Linked DNA regions of Methylicorpusculum oleiharenae. The protein of the gene in region 2 interacts with the protein of the main gene of each other region in a pairwise test. Links are inferred from orthologs where the notes say so. Each region holds a gene or a part of one and is shown on either strand. Other genes may lie near its edges. The genes, in order: recR and recO.

Region 1 (9,097 bases), 2.6 Mb from region 2 along the record:
CGGTACAGATGGTTGAAATCACAGATGAAACCAGTGATCAACGATTGGATAATTTTTTGATTACCAAGCTCAAAGGTGTTCCAAAAAGCCACATTTATCGTATCGTGCGAAAAGGCGAGGTACGGGTTAACAAGGGCAGAGTCGATGTCAAATACCGGTTGCAGCCGGGCGATATGGTCAGAATTCCACCGGTACGGGTCAATGTGGTTGACGACATTGTTTTTGTGCCCAAAAGCCTTAAACAAAGCCTCGAGCAGGATATTCTGTTTGAAGACGATGTTTTGATGGTGCTCAATAAACCGGCCGGTTATGCCGTTCATGGCGGCAGCGGCTTAAGTACGGCAGTTATAGAAAGCTTGCGCCAATTAAGACCCGATGCGCATTTTCTTGAATTGGTTCATCGTCTGGATCGGGACACTTCGGGTTGTTTGATCATTGCCAAAAAACGCAGTGCGCTGCGGACGCTGCATGAACTTTTCCGTGGCGATGGCATCAGAAAGACCTATTTAGCCTTGTTGGGTGGCGTATGGGAGAGGAAATCCATAGCCGTCACTGCGCCCTTATTAAAGCAGACAGGCCAGAGCGGTGAGCGCATGGTCATCGTGAGTCAGGAAGGAAAAAGTTCGGCAACATTTTTCAAAAGTATTAAATCATTGTCTGATGCGACATGGGTAGAAGCCAGTCCGCAAACCGGAAGAACTCATCAAATCAGAGTTCATGCTGCCTGGTTGGGGCATCCCATCCTTGGCGATGATCGATACGGCGATTTTGAAGTCAATCGGAGTTTTAAAAAAAGAGGAATCAAACGCCTTTTTCTTCATGCTTTCAAGCTTGAGTTCACGCATCCTGTTAGTGGTAAACCGTTAATTATTACTGCACCGGTACCTGTAGATATGCAGGTTTGGTTTGATGATAAAAAGTAAGTTTGAGTTATTGATATTTGATTGGGATGGAACCCTGATGGACTCCATAGACTGGATTGTCTATTGTTTACAAAACGCAGCAGTTGACTGCGGTTATAAGGCGCCGGATGAATGCGCGGCAAAAGATATTATCGGACTTAGCATCCATCAGGCTATGTCAGTCCTTTTTCCGGAACTTGATCAATTAGAAAAGCAACGTTTAATCAGCCGGTATTCAGAGCTTTATTTTTCGCGTCAACTGGGGGTTGAGGACTTGTTTCCAGGCGTAGTTGATCTTTTGGAGGCGCTTAAGCAAAGCGGTTTTCTCTTGGCGGTTGCGACCGGAAAATCACGCAAAGGTCTTCAGCATGCTTTTGAGCAAACCGGGATCGCCGGCTATTTTGTTGCGAGTCGCTGTGCCGATGAGACGGCTTCAAAGCCTGATCCGTTAATGCTCAAACAGATTATGTCGGAAACCGGCGTGCAAAAAGAAGCCACCGTTATGATCGGTGATTCCATTCATGATCTGGAAATGGCTTTAAATGCCGGAATATCTTCAATCGCGGTCACCTGCGGCGCTCATGCTGAACCGCAGTTACTGCAACATCGCCCCATCGAATTTCTGCAAAATACATCTGATTTAATAACATTTCTGAGGTTAAATAATGGAAAGTAATAATGACATGACGCAAGGCTCTGAGGGTCAAAAACAACAGGGTTGGGAGCGCGAAGTCATTGAAAAACTGGCGCTGGCAGCTGTGACGGAGCAAAGAAAGGCGCGTCACTGGAGCATTTTTTTTAAATTGTTGCTGTTTTTTTACCTGGTAGCTGTTTTTGTTGTAGCAATGTATCCCTCCATCAAAAAAGATATGGATGTGACAGGAGGTGAAGGTCACACGGCAGTCATCGATGTGGTCGGGGTTATAGCGGAGGACAAGCCCGCCAGCTTTGAAAATATCTCACAAGGTTTGCGTGATGCTGCGAAAGATAAAAACACCAAGGGCATTATCCTGCATATTAATTCACCCGGTGGCAGCCCTGTACAGTCTGACTATATTTTTCACGAAATCAGACTGGTTAAGCAGGAATTCCCCAATCTCCCTATTATTTCGGTAGTGAGCGATATTTGTGCTTCCGGCGGCTATTATGTGGCGTCCGCAACTGACAAAATTTATGTTAATGAGGCCAGTCTTATCGGTTCGATAGGCGTAGTCATTAACGGATTCGGCTTTGTTGAAACGCTTGAAAAAATGGGCGTAGAGAGACGGACGCTGACTGCCGGAGATCATAAAGCGATGCTGGATCCTTTTTTGCCGGTGAATGAGCTTGAAACCAGGCATATGCAAACATTGCTCAATCAGGTGCACAAACAATTCATTGATGCGGTAAAAAAAGGCCGTGGTGATCGCCTCAAAGAAACGTCCGATATGTTTTCAGGATTGGTGTGGACCGGTAAGGAAGGTGTTTCCCTGGGATTGGCCGATGATTTTGGCAGTGACAAATTCGTTGCGAAAAACGTCATTGGCGCTGAAAAGCTGGTTAATTTTACGCCCAGTGAACGCATAATGGATAGATTGTTTGGCAAGCTGGGAGCTTCTTTTGGTCATGCCGTCAGTGCTGCTTTTACGCGCTGGGATATGGGTTAAAAAGTTGGATTCAGTGACTATTCAGTCATTTAGACATATAGTTTAAGCCATGCAAATTGCAGAAACCAAAGGGTAATGCATCACATGATTATGTTCCGGATTTTCAATGGCAAATTTAATTAAAGTAATTTTGGTCGCCTTCATGTTCCTTGCTTCTGTTTTGTCTGGCAGCGAGATAGCCTTGGCTTCTGTCTCTCTTGATGAGGCGACAAGACAGGTGCTTTCCGATCCTCAAAATAAAGTACTGGGTGCCAAAACGGAGATCATTAACGAAAGAGAGGTTCACATTATCAAAGTGCTGACAGCGGACGGCCGTATTCAGCATTTTATAGTAGATGCCGAGACGGGCGATTTGTTGGAAGACTTTTTGCCCGATGAAGATAAAGAATGACATAAAGGGAGCGTACTATGCGAATTTTGGTGGTTGAAGATGAGCCGTTGATTGGTGATCAAATCCGGCAGTTTTTGGGCAGGAAAGGCTTTGCAGTAGATTTGGCCGCGACGGGGGCTGACGGGTTCTATTTGGGTAGCGAATATCCGATCGATGCAGCGATCATCGATATAGGATTGCCTGATATTTCGGGCGTTGAATTGATCAAAAAATTACGCAAGGAAAATGTCGAATTTCCTATTTTAATTCTGACTGCCAGAAGCCGTTGGCAGGAAAAAGTTGAAGGCCTGGAATCGGGTGCGGATGACTATTTGGTCAAGCCGTTTCATTACGAGGAATTGCTGGCTAGGCTCAATGCTTTAATCCGCCGGTCTGGTGGCAAATCGCATCCGGTATTGACCCATGCCAATATTGAGTTGAATACCGTATCGCAGGAAGTGACTGTTGCCGGTGAAAAAATGGATTTAACTGCTTTTGAATATAAAGTTCTGGAATACCTGCTGTTTAGAAAAGGTGAAGTCGTTTCAAAGTCAGTGTTAACCGAACATATTTACGATGAAGACTTTGATAGAGACAGCAACGTCATTGAAGTATTTATCGGGCGGTTGAGAAAAAAACTGGATCCAGACGGCGTCGTCAAACCCATTGAAACGTTGCGGGGACGCGGCTACCGCATTCCCGCAAATTAAGCTGCTGCAGAAGCTTATTAAAGTCAATGACTTAATGAAATTTTGTTAAGCTGAATCCTATGATTGAAGTAAAGTGAAGCGTAAATCTCTCAGTCTCAGGCTGCTTTTTTCCACCGGTTTTGTTCTCGCTTCTTTTTTCGCTATCGTTTCTGTGGTTTTGGAGCGTGGTTATAAGGAAAGCGCGGAGCAAGCGCTACGTGAAAATTTAAAAGTTCAGGTTTATTCGCTGTTATCGGCTGCCGAATTGACGCGCAACGGCCAAATTAAACTACCAAAAGCCTTGAGGGAGCCCCGTTTTTCTGATCCTGGCTCAGGTCTTTATGCCTCGGTTCAGCCCGCAAAAGGTAAAACAGAATGGCATTCGCCATCGGCGGTTGGCTTGACTTTATCGCCTCCTCCCCAAATAGCGCCGGGAAAGTTTGCCTTCCTGCTGGATGACATGGGGCGTTATGTTTTGCATTACAGTGTTATTTGGGAAGATAAGCGAAGAAAAGGGCGTGAATTTATTTTTAGTGTCGCTGAGGACAGTCAATTTGTCAGTCACCAGGTTGCAAGTTTCAAAAGAGTTCTGCAGTCCTGGTTGATGGGGATCGGTTCGGTGCTCATTATTATTCAATTAGTGGTTTTACGCTGGAGTTTAAAGCCACTCAGAGTCATCGTCAAAGATCTGGAAGCGATAGAGCGGGGCGATAAAACCCGGCTTGATGGTGTTTATTCAACCGAACTGGAAGGCCTGGCGGGTAACCTGAATGCGTTAGTAAGCAGTGAGCGAGCTCACCTTGAGCGCTATCGAAATACACTGGCCGATTTGGCGCATAGTTTGAAAACACCGTTAGCGATACTAAGAGGCTGCATTGAAACGCCTGAGTTGAATAAAAAAACCGCGTTGGATCAAATATCAAGGATGAATGAGATCGTCGAGTATCAGTTGCAGAAAGCTGCAGCGAAAGGTGAGAAAAAAACCACAGGTACAGTCGATGCTTCAATAGTCCTGGATAAAATTATCGGATCCATGCGCAAGGTTCATAGTGGGAAAAAAATTAACTTTGAAACTCGAAAGCCTGAAAGCTATAAATTATATTGTGAGGAAGGAGACCTTTACGAAATTGCCGGCAATCTGATCGACAATGCCAGTAAATGGTGCGATAAAAAAGTCAAAGTCAGCCTGCAATATAAGAACCAGATTAAGAAAAACAAGTATAAATTTCTACTTCAAATTGAAGATGATGGTCCTGGCATACCCTCGGGTCAATTGGAAGAGATTCTTAAACGAGGGGTCAGGGCGGATCAAAACATCCATGGACATGGAATTGGCATGGCTGTTGTCAATGAATTAGTTGGCCTGATGGGGGGTGAGCTTTTAGGTGATAAAAGCCCTTCACTGGGTGGTATGCGGTGGCAGGTTTATTTGCCCTGAATCGTTTTTTGTCGTTTATCCTTTGGTTTTCGGCTTATTCCAGGCAGTCTGCTGCTATTCCTGGTGTTAAGTAAAATTAAGGTTGAATTTTCAAATCGATTCCATCATAATGCGCGCTCTTTAGTCGCTTAGGCGGCTCTATTATGGAAACCGTGTCGGTCCTCTCGCAACGATACGCTGTAAACCCCGCCAGGTCCGGAAGGGAGCAACGGTAGCAGCAGATTCGTGTGCCGGGATGTGGCTGGCACGGTTCCCTCCCAAATACATATCCTTTAAGAGTCTTTAATGACTTACCAGGTTCTTGCCAGAAAATGGCGTCCTCGCAATTTCTCAGAAATCGTTGGACAAGAGCACGTTGTTAATTCTCTGATTAACGCACTCAAACATAACCGACTACACCACGCATATTTGTTTACCGGCACTCGCGGTGTTGGCAAAACGACTATCGCCAGAATTCTTGCCAAAGCAATTAACTGCGAAGCGCGAAAAGATCATAATCCGTGCGGTCAATGTAATGTCTGTATTGAAGTTGATCAAGGCCGATATCCGGATTTGATTGAAGTGGATGCCGCATCCAGAACCAAAGTCGATGATACGCGCGATCTTTTGGAAAATACCCAATATGCCCCAAGCAGCGGGCGATATAAAGTTTACCTGATTGATGAAGTGCATATGCTTTCCGGGCACAGCTTTAATGCGTTGTTAAAAACTTTGGAAGAGCCGCCCGAGCATGTCAAGTTTCTATTGGCAACAACTGACCCCCACAAAATCCCAGTCACAGTTTTGTCGCGCTGCCTGCAATTCAATCTGAAGAGTATGTTGCCGGATCAGGTCTTTTTGCAAATGGAGGCTATCTTGCAAAAGGAATCTATAGAGGCCGAATCTCCCGCTCTGAGAATGCTGGCAAGAGCAGCGGACGGAAGTATGCGTGATGGCTTGAGCTTGCTTGATCAGGCCATTGTTTTTGGTAATGGTCGTGTCAATCTGGATGACGTCACCGCCATGCTCGGAACCATTGCACAGCAGCCGGTTGATAACCTGATTCATGCGCTTGTAGAAAGAGACGCTTTACAACTTTTTCAGGTCATTGATGAGCTGTCTGATTTGACGCCTGATTTCGGCGACGTTCTGCAGCGAATTTTACTTGTTTTACACAAGATTGCGTTGTATCAGGTCGCTCCCTCTGCAGTGAAAAACGATTTTGATTTGGATTCCGTGGTGATGCTGGCTGAAAAAATCAGTCCTGAGGACGTCCAGCTTTATTATCAAATTGTGTTGATTGGTCAGCGGGATCTTCCTCTGGCTCCTGATCCTCGTAGCGGATTTGAAATGGTCATGCTGCGGTTGTTGACGTTTCAACCTGCTGTTACAGAAATGCCTGTCCGTTCTTCTCAAGTGGCCTCAGTAAAGGATACCCGTCAGCCTAAGCCGCAAGAAACGGTCCGTTCCGTTTCCGCACCCTCAGTGCAAGAAACATTGAAAGTGCCTGAGCCGGTGAGTCAGGAGAAACCGGTTACCAGTGATTTTATTGAATGGTCTGATCTCGTCGTTGCGATTAAAATCAGAGGAATGACACGGGAATTCGCTAATAATTGTGTCTTGAGAAATATTAGTGATACAGTTTGTACGCTTGAATTGGATACCGGGCACAAGCATTTACTCAGCCCTAAAATTGAGGATAATTTGCAAAAGGCTTTGCAGGATTATTTTGCCAAGCCTATCCGGTTAGTTATCCAGACCGGTGAAGTTGAGTCCGTCACTCCGGCAATGAAGCATCGCAAAGAACGTGAAGAATTGCAGCAAAATGCTGTGGATTCTATTAATAACGACGAGGCTGTTGCAGCATTAAAAGATCGATTTGATGCGCGGGTTGTCCCCGGTACTATCGAGCCTACAGGTCAATAAATTTAAGGAGTAACCCTACTATGAAAAATGCACTGGGCAATTTAATGCAGCAAGCCCAAAAAATGCAGGAAGATTTAAAAAATGCGCAAGATGAATTAGCACTGATGCAAGTGCTGGGAGAGTCTGGCGGTGGTCTGGTCAAAATAGTGATGACTGGCAAAAGGGAAGTGCGTAAAGTGACTATAGACGATTCTCTGGTCGGTGATGACAAAGATATGCTGGAAGATCTGGTTGCTGCCGCAATCAATGATGCGGTTCATAAAGTGGCCAAAATGAAGCAGGAAAAAATGGCGCAATTCACTGCAGGATTTCCTCTGCCGCCCGGATTTCAGATGCCTTTTTAATGGTGATGGATAAGAAAGGCCTGCTAGGACAATTAATTCAGGATTTGTGCTATCTGCCGGGAGTAGGGCCCAAATCGGCTCAAAGAATGGCATTCTATTTGTTGCAGCGTAACAGAGACGGGGCAAAAAGATTGGCGGAGACTTTGCTTGAGTCTCTCAATAAAGTGACCCGTTGTAAAAGATGCAGAAATTTGACTGATCAAATGATCTGTTCCATCTGTTCCAATCAAGGACGGGATCATTCTGTTGTCTGTATCGTTGAAACGCCCGCTGATGTGTGGGCAGTGGATCAGGCTGCGGTATTCGGTGGTGTGTTTTTTGTGCTTCATGGGCACTTGTCGCCGCTGGATGGCATTGGTCCGGATGAGCTTGGTTTGGATCTGCTTGAGCAAAGGCTGGAAAATAAAGAAATCAAAGAAATTATTTTGGCAACCAACTCTACCGTAGAAGGCGAGGCGACGGCGCAATTGATTTCAGAAATCGCAAAAAAATGCGATGTTCAGGCCAGCAGGATAGCCCATGGTGTTCCGATGGGGGGGGAACTTGAATACATCGATAGCAGTACTTTGACCCACGCATTTAAAGGGCGTAAGCCGATATAAAAAATAGAGGGGGGTAACAATGACAGATTGTATCTTTTGTAAAATGGTTTCTGGTGAAATGAAGCCTGATATTGTCTATGAAAACGAGCAGTTATTAGCCTTCAGAGACATCAATCCACAAGCGCCTGTTCATATTTTGATCATTCCAAAGGCGCATATCAGCACGTTAAACGATCTTAAGGATACGTCTCTTGCCGGGCGTTTGCTGCAGGCAGTGATTAAGGTTGCAGCGCAGGAAGGGTTAGCTGATGATGGCTATCGAACAGTAATCAACTGTAACGAGCAGGGGGGGCAGGATGTTTACCATTTGCATTTACATGTGCTGGGACGGCGTCAGATGCGCTGGCCTCCCGGCTAATAAGGCTGCTTTTTAACCGGATGTTGCCGATCCTTTCTGCAAAGGGACGACTTTTGTTTTGCCGCATAGTGCAATTCGTGACCCAAATGATTGCTATAAATCAGTCGTCGGTGGCCTCGTTTTTTTGACAAAACCTATTTCCATTCAAGTAAACACTTCGATAAAGCGTATCTTTTTTTATCAGGCCAGCGTCATTTTTTCTCTAAGCTTTAAAAAACGCTGGTAGCGACTTGCAGAAATATCGCCTTTTTCTATGGCCACTCGGATCGCGCAGCCTTTATCTTTATCGTGTCTGCAGTCGTTAAATTGACATTGATCAATGAATGGCTGAAAGTCTCTGAATCCATAAGCCAGATGTCTTTCGGTCAATCCTGCAAGTCCGAAAATGGCTACACCCGGACTATCGATCAGGTCGCCGCCGCCCGGTAGGTGATAAAGCGTGGCTGCCGTTGTAGTGTGGCGCCCGTGTCGGGTGGTTTCTGACAGTGTTTTGGTTTTTAAATCCAGGTCGGGAATCAGTGTTTTGGTTAAAGACGATTTGCCGACCCCCGATTGTCCGGCCAGAATGCTGGTTTGGTCTTTAAGTGCTGAATTAAGAGCATCCAGGCCCCGGTGGTCATAGGTGCTGACAGTATAAAAAGGGTAACCGAGCCGGTTGTAAATATCGAGCTCAGCTAACAAGGATTCGGGCAGGGCAAGGTCAATTTTATTCAAGATGATAGCCGCGTCTATGCCTCTATTTTCGCACACGGCAAGATATTGATCGATCAATAGAAAATCGCAAAAAGGTTCAACGGCCACGACAACAAAAACTCTGTCGATATTCGCCGCAACCGGACGGAT
Region 2 (9,387 bases):
TCGATTAAAGTCGGCAAGTCGTGGTTTTGCGTCGTTTGATTATGAGTTTCTCCGGTTTCAGGAAGCCGATTTGGTCAAGTTGGATATATTGATAAACGGTGACAAGGTTGATGCCTTGTCCATCATAGTGCATCGGGAAATGAGTCATATCAAGGGCCGCGATCTGGTCGAAAAAATGAAAGACCTGATACCTCGCCAAATGTTTGAAGTAGCCATTCAAGCCGCAATTGGTTCTAAGGTTATTGCCCGATCCACAGTAAAAGCGTTGAGAAAAAATGTCACAGCCAAATGTTATGGCGGTGATATCACGCGCAAAAAGAAACTACTCGAAAAACAAAAGGCCGGCAAAAAAAGGATGAAGCAAGTCGGTAATATTGAGATACCTCAAGAAGCCTTTTTAGCGGTTCTTCAGGTTAATAAAGAGTAATTTCCGCCTAACCATTTTCTTTACATCACCTATCAATTAAACATGGATTTTGATTTCTCTTTTTTTTTGCTGATGGCAACGGTTGTAACAGGTGTTATCTGGGGCGGTTATCTTTTACTGCTCAAATACACACATAAAGAGCCGACTCCTGAAAACGAACCTCTGATTGTCGAATATGCACGATCTTTTTTTCCTATCGTATTGATCGTTTTGGTGTTGCGTTCATTTTTAGTGGAGCCTTTTAGAATTCCATCAGGTTCCATGATGCCGACCTTGTTAATTGGCGACTTTATTTTGGTGAACAAGTTTACGTACGGTGTTCGTTTGCCTGTCATCAATACCAAAGTCATTGACATGAATCAGCCTGAAAGAGGAGATGTTGTTGTCTTCAGGTACCCAAAAGAGCCGACTGTCGATTACATCAAACGGATCATCGGTTTGCCGGGTGATAAAATCGCTTATTACAATAAAAATCTTTATGTCAACGGCTCGCCGGTTCAGCGAGTTTCCTTGGGTATGTACCACGGCGTCGGTCAAGGCCAGTCAATGACCGGTGCTGAACATTTCCAGGAAGATCTTCAAGGGGTTGAGCACAGTATTCTGATACATAATGGCGCGCCTTCGGTGGAAGGTGTTTATGTCGTGCCGAACGGGCACTTCTTCGTCATGGGTGACAATCGCGATAACAGTAACGATAGCCGTTATTGGGGCACGGTTCCCGAGGACAATCTGGTTGGCAAGGCCTTTTTTATATGGATGAGTTGGGATTGGCAGAATAAAGGGATTGGCTTTGACCGAATTGGCACCTTGCTTAAGTAAACTACACTTAATGAGTTCGAATCTGACTCAGGAGTTTTCTAATGAGCTTGTCATCTAATCGCGAAAGCGGTCTGACCTTAATAACCTTGACACTGTTGCTGGGTTTTATTGCCTTTATTACGTTGCTGGTTTTAAAAATCGCGCCAATATATATCGACCACAGCAAAGTGAAAAGTGCTTTGACAGGGGTAGAGCAGATGGAAAATATTGAGACGGTGACCCGGGAAGAGGTATGGAGTTCTCTGGAAAAGCGCTTCAACATGAATTACGTCACGGATATCACTAAAGACAATGTCAAGGTAACGCGCCGTGGCGGCTATTTGAAAGTTGAAATCGAATATGAAGTCGTTAAGCCCATCGTCGGCAATTTGAGTGTGCTGGTAAATTTTTATGAAATTATTGAGGTAGGGCAGGAGTGATAAAAAACCCGGAAGTGCTTTGTAAGAAACTGGGCCTTAAATTTAATGACCCCCAGTTATTTGTCATGGCGCTGACGCATCGAAGTGTAGGTGCGAGAAATAATGAACGATTAGAGTTTTTGGGTGACGCCATTTTAGGTTTTGTCATTGCCGAAAAGCTGCATGAGATTTTTCCCGAGGCCAGTGAAGGCGTGCTAAGCAGGCTCAGGGCCAGCCTTGTGAATCAGTGTTCTTTGGCCGATGTGGCTAGGAAACATAATATTGGTGATTATCTTATTTTAGGTACTGGTGAATTAAAAAGCGGAGGGTTCAGGCGCGATTCCATTTTGTCTGATGCTTTTGAAGCAATTATCGGTTCTCTTTTTAAAGATCAGGGCATTGAAGTCTGCAAACAATGGATTCTGACCATGTTTGACGAAAAATTTACTTGTCTATCGCTGGAAAACTGGCAAAAAGATCCTAAAACTCAGCTACAGGAACTGATGCAGTCTAAAAAACTCAGTCTGCCCGAATATACGCTTTTATCCATGTCAGGTTTGCCTCATGAGCAAACGTTTAAAGTCAAATGCGCTATCGAATTGACTGATAAATTCTCAGTTGGAAAAGGCGTTTCAAGAAAGAGAGCCGAACAGGATGCCGCAGAGCAAATGTTGATCTTGCTAAAGAGAGATAATTAATGAATTGTGGCTATGTTGCTTTAGTGGGTCGCCCCAACGTTGGAAAATCTACATTGATGAATCATCTGCTGGGGCAGAAGATCAGCATTACCTCAAGAAAACCGCAAACAACCCGTCATCGGATTCTGGGAATCAATACCACCGATGAAGGTCAGGCTATCTATATGGATACGCCAGGTATGCATAATAACGAGAAAAAAGCGCTTAACCGTTATCTGAACAGAACAGCAGAATCCACATTGGCGGGCGTTGATGTCGTGGTCTGGTTGATCGATGGTTTGGCGTGGCAGGAATACGATGACGTTATTTTTGCCAAATTAAAACAAGCCGGTTTGCCTGCAATTCTCGCTGTCAATAAAGTGGATAAGGTTAAGGACAAAGACACGATGCTGGCTTTTTTTGCAGAAGCCCAGGCGCGTTTTCCATTTGAGCATATCGTTCCTATATCGGCACTTAAAAACACTAATTTACAGATGCTGGAATCCCTTATCATGAAATTATTGCCGGAGAGAGAATTGATCTATCCGGCAGACCAGATTACCGACAGACCGGAGCGGTTTTTATGCGCTGAAATTGTCAGGGAAAAATTGACTCGACGTTTGGGCGACGAATTGCCTTATGCGCTCACAGTTGAGATCGAGCGCTACGAAGAGCATCCCACCCTGTCAAAAATATACGCCATTATCTGGGTTGAACGGAACTCTCAAAAATCGATTGTCATCGGCAAGCAAGGTGAAATGCTTAAAAACATAGGCACCGATGCGCGTCATGACATTGAGCGCCTGATCGGGCAAAAAGTGTATCTGCAACTTTGGGTCAAGGTTAAACACGGCTGGTCTGATAATGAGCGTGCATTACAGAGCTTAGGATTTAATGAGTGAAAGGCTTGTCACTCTGCAGCCAGGCTTTTTAATACGGCATTGGCCCTATGGGGAAACGAGTTTACTTACGGACGTTTTAACGCGTGATTTTGGCCGGATTTCAATACTGGCCAGAGGCTTGAGAAAGCCAAAATCGAAAATGGCCGGTATTTTGAGGCCATTTTTTCCTTTACTGCTTTCCTACGGTGCCGGGCGCGGTGAATTACATTATTTGTCCCATGCCGAACCTCAGTTCCCTGCTTTTGACAGTTCTCTTCACGGTAAAGCGCTTTTTTGCGGATTTTATATCAACGAACTCATAACGCATTTTCTTCATCAATCCGATCCCCATCCTGAAGTATTTGAGCTTTATCAGCAGACTCTTTTGGCTCTGCAAAATGGCGATGAAGTAGAAAGTTGTCTGCGTTGTTTTGAGGTTAATTTGCTGGAGTTGGTGGGCTATGGTTTGGACATTCGCTATGACAGCCAAACCCATCAATTGGTAGAGGCCGATAGAAAATACCATTTTAGTGTTGAGCGGGGGCCGACGGAAGCGGTTAACGGGGAAATCAATGGAGCCACTTTGCACGCTTTGCATTCTCGTCAGTTCAAAGATAAAGAATCGTTAATGCAAGCCAAAAAAATCATGAGAATGGTGATCGACTTTCATTTGCAAGGCAAGTTGCTTAAAAGTCGCGAGACCATTGCTAAAATCATTAAACAGTTGTGAAGAATGAAAATTACAAATATTTTGCTGGGCGTTAATATCGATCATGTGGCAACTTTAAGACAGGCGAGGGGAACAAAATACCCGGAACCTGTTCAGGCCGCTTTAATAGCAGAGCAGGCCGGTGCGGATGGTATTACCGCGCATCTTCGTGAAGATCGCCGGCATATACAGGACAGGGATATTTATTTGTTGAGTGAGATGCTGCACACCCGCTTGAATTTTGAAATGGCAGTCACTGATGAAATGGTGGCGTTAGCAATAGATGTTGCACCGGCCGCTTGTTGTTTGGTTCCGGAAAAGCGAGAGGAATTAACAACGGAAGGCGGCCTGGATGTGGTCGCCAGTCAACAAAGTATGGCAAAAGTGTGTGATGTGCTGGGTGAGGCGGGCATTGAGGTATCGTTGTTTATAGATCCTGAGCTAAGGCAGATAGACGCTGCGGTTAAAGCGGGCGCTCCTGTTGTTGAATTTCATACCGGCCGTTACGCAGATGCCCGCAATTCAGCACAACTGGCTGTAGAATTGGCAAGGATACAACAAGCGGCGGCCTATGCCCATTCGGTGGGTCTTCAGGTGAATGCCGGTCATGGCTTGAATTTCGCAAATGTGGAAGCTATCTGTCGAATACCTGAAATCGTTGAATTGAACATTGGTCATGCGCTGATTGCACAGGCCTTATTTTCCGGTTTAGCCAAGTCAGTGTCTGATATGAAACAGTTGATGAGACAGGCTCGTTTGGAAAGCATTTGTGCGAAATAGATATGAAACTTGTTTGTTATCAATTAACTTCTGCCGGTGATAGAGAGACTAATCAAGATGCAATGGCGCATCAGATTAACGAAGACTATGGTCTTTTTATAGTGGCAGACGGCTTGGGAGGTTATCAATCAGGCGAAAAAGCGGCTCAATTTTTTTGTCAGGCTATGATGCAATTGGCCGAGCGATACACCGATACCATCCGTTCGTTTCCATTGGATGTGTTATCGGCTTGGGTAGAAGATGCTATCGATGAAATGAAGCGTTTATTCGGTAATGATCCTACTGCAGATGAAGCGCACACGACCTGCGCCATATTATTTGTCAATGACCGGTTTGTTTTGACCGCTCATTGTGGTGACAGCCGGGTTTACCGTATGAGTCCGCGCAAGGTCATTTGGCGCACCCGGGATCATTCGGTTTTACAGAAATTGCTGGATCAGGGCGAGATTACAGAAGAAGAGATGGGCTTGCATCCTGAGCAGAATCAACTCACGCGAAGTATCAATATTGCGAAAAGTCATCCGGTTGAAGTCAATCTTTACCCGTCGATGGAGCCGGGTGAAACCTTTGTGTTATGTACCGATGGCTTTTGGGAACACGTCAAACTACTGGAATGGCTGCAATTGGCAGAGCCTGCCGGCGGACGTGTGGAATTGGGCAAGATGGCGCGTTTGTCGGTGCTGAGAGCGAAAGGAAAGAGTGATAATGTGACCGTCCAATGGGTCAGGTATTTAGCGTAAGACCTTCCGTGGTCCTGGTTGGCCTGATGATTAATGTGTAGCCAGTCCGTGTTTTTGAATACGATAAAGCAGCGTGTCCCGGGAAATACCCAATAGTCGGGCTGATTTGCTGCGATTGCCATTGGTTCTGGATAAGGCCTGATGGATTAAATCGAGTTCCAGGGCTTCCAGTTTGATTCCGGTTGCAGGCAACGTGAAGTCAGTATTAGACGGCTCACTTAAAGTGGGTGTGCTGGGCTTGAATTCATGCGGTAAATTTTCCGGTTCAATCGTTCTTCCTGCCAGTAAAATACTGAGGCGTTCGCATAAATTACGTAGTTCTCGAATGTTTCCCGGCCATGAATAGCTTTTCAGAGTTTTTAATGCCTGTTTGCTAAATTTAGGCGCTGTAATGCCGTGAGTTTCTGAAAAGTGATTAAGGAAGTGCCGTATCAGTTTTTCAATGTCATCGGTGCGTTGAGACAGAGGGGGGATGTCAAGTGGGACAACATTCAGGCGGAAATACAAATCGCGTCTGAAATCGCCTCTTTCAATCTGCTGCAGCAAGTCATTGTTGGTAGCGGCAATGATTCTTACGTCAACAAAATAAGGTTTGGTATCGCCGACCGCCAGACATTCGCCAGTTTCCAGAAAACGCAGTAATTTGGCTTGTATGGTCAAAGGCAGGGAATTGATTTCGTCCAGAAATAAAGTGCCCCCGTCAGCTGCCTGGAATATACCCAGCTTGTTGCCGGTTGCGCCGGTGAAGGCTCCTTTTCTATGACCGAATAATTCGGATTCGACCAAGCTTTCAGGGAGGGCGCCGCAATTGATGGTGATAAAAGGTTTATTGGCCCGGTTGCTTTCTTTTTGAATCGCTTTGGCAAGAACTTCTTTACCGGTTCCTGTTTCTCCTTTGAGAAGTATAGTGACATCGGTAGCGGAAACCATCTTGGCGCTACGAATTAAAGATTCGAGTGCAGGAGACTGACCAATAATAGAATTAAAATGATCCACTGGAACCTCGACTTAATTAAATGTGTTGTAAACGCATGGGGTTTAGCCACGGAAGGGCTGCAAACAAGGCCAAAATGATCATAAAAAGGCCTACGGCCTGTTTAAAATACCGCATCCTCGATAACCTTGTCAGTATGCCGGTCATTATACCGACACCGATGACGGCAGGTAAAGTCCCTATTCCAAATGAGAGCATGGTCAATGCGCTTCGGGTGATGTCACCCGTAGTGGCTGCTAGAGCCAATGCGGCATAAATTAATCCGCACGGAAGCCAGCCCCATACCATTCCGAACAGGAAAGCCTGCAGTCGGGTTTTTACAGGAATCAGTTTTCGTCCGTAGGGTTCTATCAATTTCCAGAAGCGTGAACCTGCTTTTTCAATATAGGCAAAGCGGGGAAACCAGCCCGCAATGTAAAAGCCTGCACCGATCATGATGACTGCGGACAGCATCTGAAACAGGCGGTAAGCAATGGCTTCACCAAAAGGCAGCATCAGTAAAAATTGAACGGCCCCCGCCAATCCACCCGCTATCGTATAGCTGAAAATCCGGCCCAGGTTATAGTTTAAAACATAGGGAAGAAGCCGTGTTTTGTTGTTGCGAATTTCCGGTTTCAGGCTGAGTGTCAATGTGCCGATTATGGAGCCGCACATGCCGATACAATGCATGCTGCTTAATAGCCCCATCAAAAATGACACGAGATAGGAAGAAGTAAAGGATATGTGAAATTCCATAGGCCCAAGACATTAACACAGAAAAAAATATATACAATAGTTCAGTGCGGTCAATTAATTAAAACAGGTTATTTGACGTAAAAAAATCAGTTAAATAACATTGATTAATAGAAATAAGCCGTTTTGACCACGCGAATGTGGTTTATCGGCGAGGGCAATAAGACAAGTGCGAGAAGTATAGATGATAAAAAGCAGGCACACCGGTGCAGCAAAATAAGGGGACATCCGCAATTTTGTGTGTACCTCGCCTGGATTCGGCTGGTGCTTTATCCAGGTTAGGTGTTTAAAGTGAACTCTGTTATTTGAACTGCGCCGCTATTTGCTGCTGAATTTTTTCAGCCATGGCTTGTCTGTTATCTGCATCTCGAATGGGCCTGCCAACCACGATGTAATCGGCGCCATTCCTAAAGGCCTGTTCTACACTCACGACTCTTTTTTGATCATCTTCCTCGCGATTGTCTAAGGGCCTGATACCGGGTGTGATGATCAATAAACGATTATCCAGTTCCTGTCTTAACATTGGGGCTTCAAGTCCGGAGGAGACAATGCCGTCGCAGCCTATTTGTAAAGCGCGCTTTGCCCGTGATAAAACCAGTTCCCTGACATCGCATTGAAATCCCAAATCATCTAAATCGCCGCGATCCAGGCTTGTTAAAGCGGTTACAGCGAGGACTTTGAGTGAGCCTTTTTCTTTGGCGGCAGCTTCCATAATGGCATCGTTGCCGTGAATAGTCGCCAGATCAACGCCTTTTTGGCTAAGGGCGCGAATGGCCCGTCCCACCGTAGCCGGCACATCAAAAAACTTTAAATCGACAAAGACCTTTTTATTGCGCTGTTTAAGCCATTCGATAAAGCCGAAATAATCGCCGGCCATAAATAATTCCATGCCGACCTTATAAAAAACGACTGCATCGCCCAGTTCTTCAACCAAAGCTTGGGCCTCGGGTATGCTGGGTACGTCCAGCGCCATTATCAGACGCTCACGGGTAGGTATGGGTTTTTTGGAGATAAAAGAATCAGTCATGTCTATTGGTTCAGGGCTAAGGGTTAAGTCGAAAAAATGCAGCAGGCTATATTACCGGAACTTGTTTTGAGCGTGAATGTTAAAATACGCCGTTTCGTTGAGCACTACGCCTGATATGATGTCTACCTTGATTCAAATGGCTTTGCTGATCGCCTGCGGCGGAGCTTGGCGCCTGTTTCAGCCGGGCGGTTTGACTGCGGAGCAAGCGCGGCCTGTTCTGACAACAGTCGTTTACTATTTATTTCTACCGGCTATGGTGCTTGATGTCTTATGGCAGGCGAACATCGGGATGCAGTCTTTGCAATACACTTTGCTTGGCGTAACAGCTATTGCCTTTGCTATGGTTTGTATTGTATTGATCGGTCGTCTTTTAAGGTTCGATCGGCACCGGCTGGGAGCGATGATACTTGCGACGGCCTTTCCAAATGTGACCTACCTGGGTTTGCCGGTGCTGGAGCAAACTTACGGTTATTGGGCTCGTTCGGTCGCTATTCAAATGGATTTATTTGCGACAGCACCTTTTCTGTTTACGATTGGTATCATGGTCGTTAAACGCTTCGGCGATGCGGAAGCGGGTGAGTCAAAAGCTGTGTTATCGTATCTCAATGCGCCACCGTTTTGGGCTGCATTTCTCGCGGTCGCTTTGAATTTAAACGAGATAGCCATGCCCGGCTGGCTTAGCGGTGTTTTGCAGAAATTGTCGGCAGGCGTGGTGCCGATCATGTTGTTTTCATTGGGATTGGCGTTAAGCTGGAAAGACGTGACCGTTCGAAATCTGCCTTATGTACTGCCGGTAATTACTATAAAAATGGCTATCATGCCTTTATTTGCGCTTTGGGTGACCGGTTTTTTGAGTCTGGAGGGCGATCATAAAGCGGCCGCCATTCTTGAAACAGCCATGCCGAGTATGGTCTTGGGTATTGTTTTCTGTGATCGTTACCGGCTGGACAGCGGCTTATACGCCATGGCCGTCACCTTGACGACGACCTTAAGTTTAATAACCTTGCCGTTTTGGCATCAAATATTGTCAGTTTCGTAAGATTCAATCAAAACGTTAAAAATAGGCGCATTATCGTCTTCCCACTTATGACATTTACTTCAAGCACAGCCAAAACATGAATCCGAAACTAGAGCTATTTTCCCAGGGAGAAGAAGTTGTCACCGGTCAAACAGTCGATACCAATGCCGCCTGGCTTGCCCAAG

The links.
Region 1: the proteins of recO (region 2) and recR interact in binary tests that used the Escherichia coli proteins (3 or more experiments, as listed by UniProt). The link is inferred for Methylicorpusculum oleiharenae from one-to-one orthologs.

The regions. Positions count from the first base shown.
Region 1 is NZ_WUTY02000001.1:2,858,225-2,867,321, forward strand. What follows is about bases 6,389-9,097. They hold recR (recombination mediator RecR), read left to right. Parts: upstream 6,389-7,299; coding sequence 7,300-7,896; downstream 7,897-9,097. Other genes in these bases: dnaX (DNA polymerase III subunit gamma/tau), read left to right, coding at 6,389-6,950; GO003_RS12940 (YbaB/EbfC family nucleoid-associated protein), read left to right, coding at 6,971-7,294; GO003_RS12950 (histidine triad nucleotide-binding protein), read left to right, coding at 7,916-8,254; rsgA (ribosome small subunit-dependent GTPase A), read right to left, coding at 8,435-9,097. Also shown: 23S rRNA pseudouridine(955/2504/2580) synthase RluC, read left to right, coding at 1-923; GO003_RS12905 (HAD-IA family hydrolase), read left to right, coding at 910-1,578; GO003_RS12910 (S49 family peptidase), read left to right, coding at 1,568-2,548; GO003_RS12915 (PepSY domain-containing protein), read left to right, coding at 2,655-2,939; GO003_RS12920 (response regulator transcription factor), read left to right, coding at 2,957-3,628; GO003_RS12925 (ATP-binding protein), read left to right, coding at 3,702-5,045; more of dnaX, read left to right, coding at 5,331-6,388. UniProt on the Escherichia coli protein: May play a role in DNA repair. It seems to be involved in an RecBC-independent recombinational process of DNA repair. It may act with RecF and RecO.
Region 2 is NZ_WUTY02000001.1:309,373-318,759, reverse strand. What follows is about bases 2,075-5,073. They hold recO (DNA repair protein RecO), read left to right. Parts: upstream 2,075-3,215; coding sequence 3,216-3,932; downstream 3,933-5,073. Other genes in these bases: GO003_RS01510 (PP2C family protein-serine/threonine phosphatase), read left to right, coding at 4,694-5,073; pdxJ (pyridoxine 5'-phosphate synthase), read left to right, coding at 3,936-4,691; era (GTPase Era), read left to right, coding at 2,342-3,223; rnc (ribonuclease III), read left to right, coding at 2,075-2,342. In the rest of the region: lepA (translation elongation factor 4), read left to right, coding at 1-427; lepB (signal peptidase I), read left to right, coding at 470-1,246; GO003_RS01535 (DUF4845 domain-containing protein), read left to right, coding at 1,288-1,665; more of rnc, read left to right, coding at 1,662-2,074; more of GO003_RS01510, read left to right, coding at 5,074-5,431; GO003_RS01505 (sigma-54 interaction domain-containing protein), read right to left, coding at 5,462-6,427; GO003_RS01500 (sulfite exporter TauE/SafE family protein), read right to left, coding at 6,444-7,160; pyrF (orotidine-5'-phosphate decarboxylase), read right to left, coding at 7,459-8,184; GO003_RS01490 (AEC family transporter), read left to right, coding at 8,261-9,223; GO003_RS01485 (competence/damage-inducible protein A), read left to right, coding at 9,300-9,387. UniProt on the Escherichia coli protein: Involved in DNA repair and RecF pathway recombination.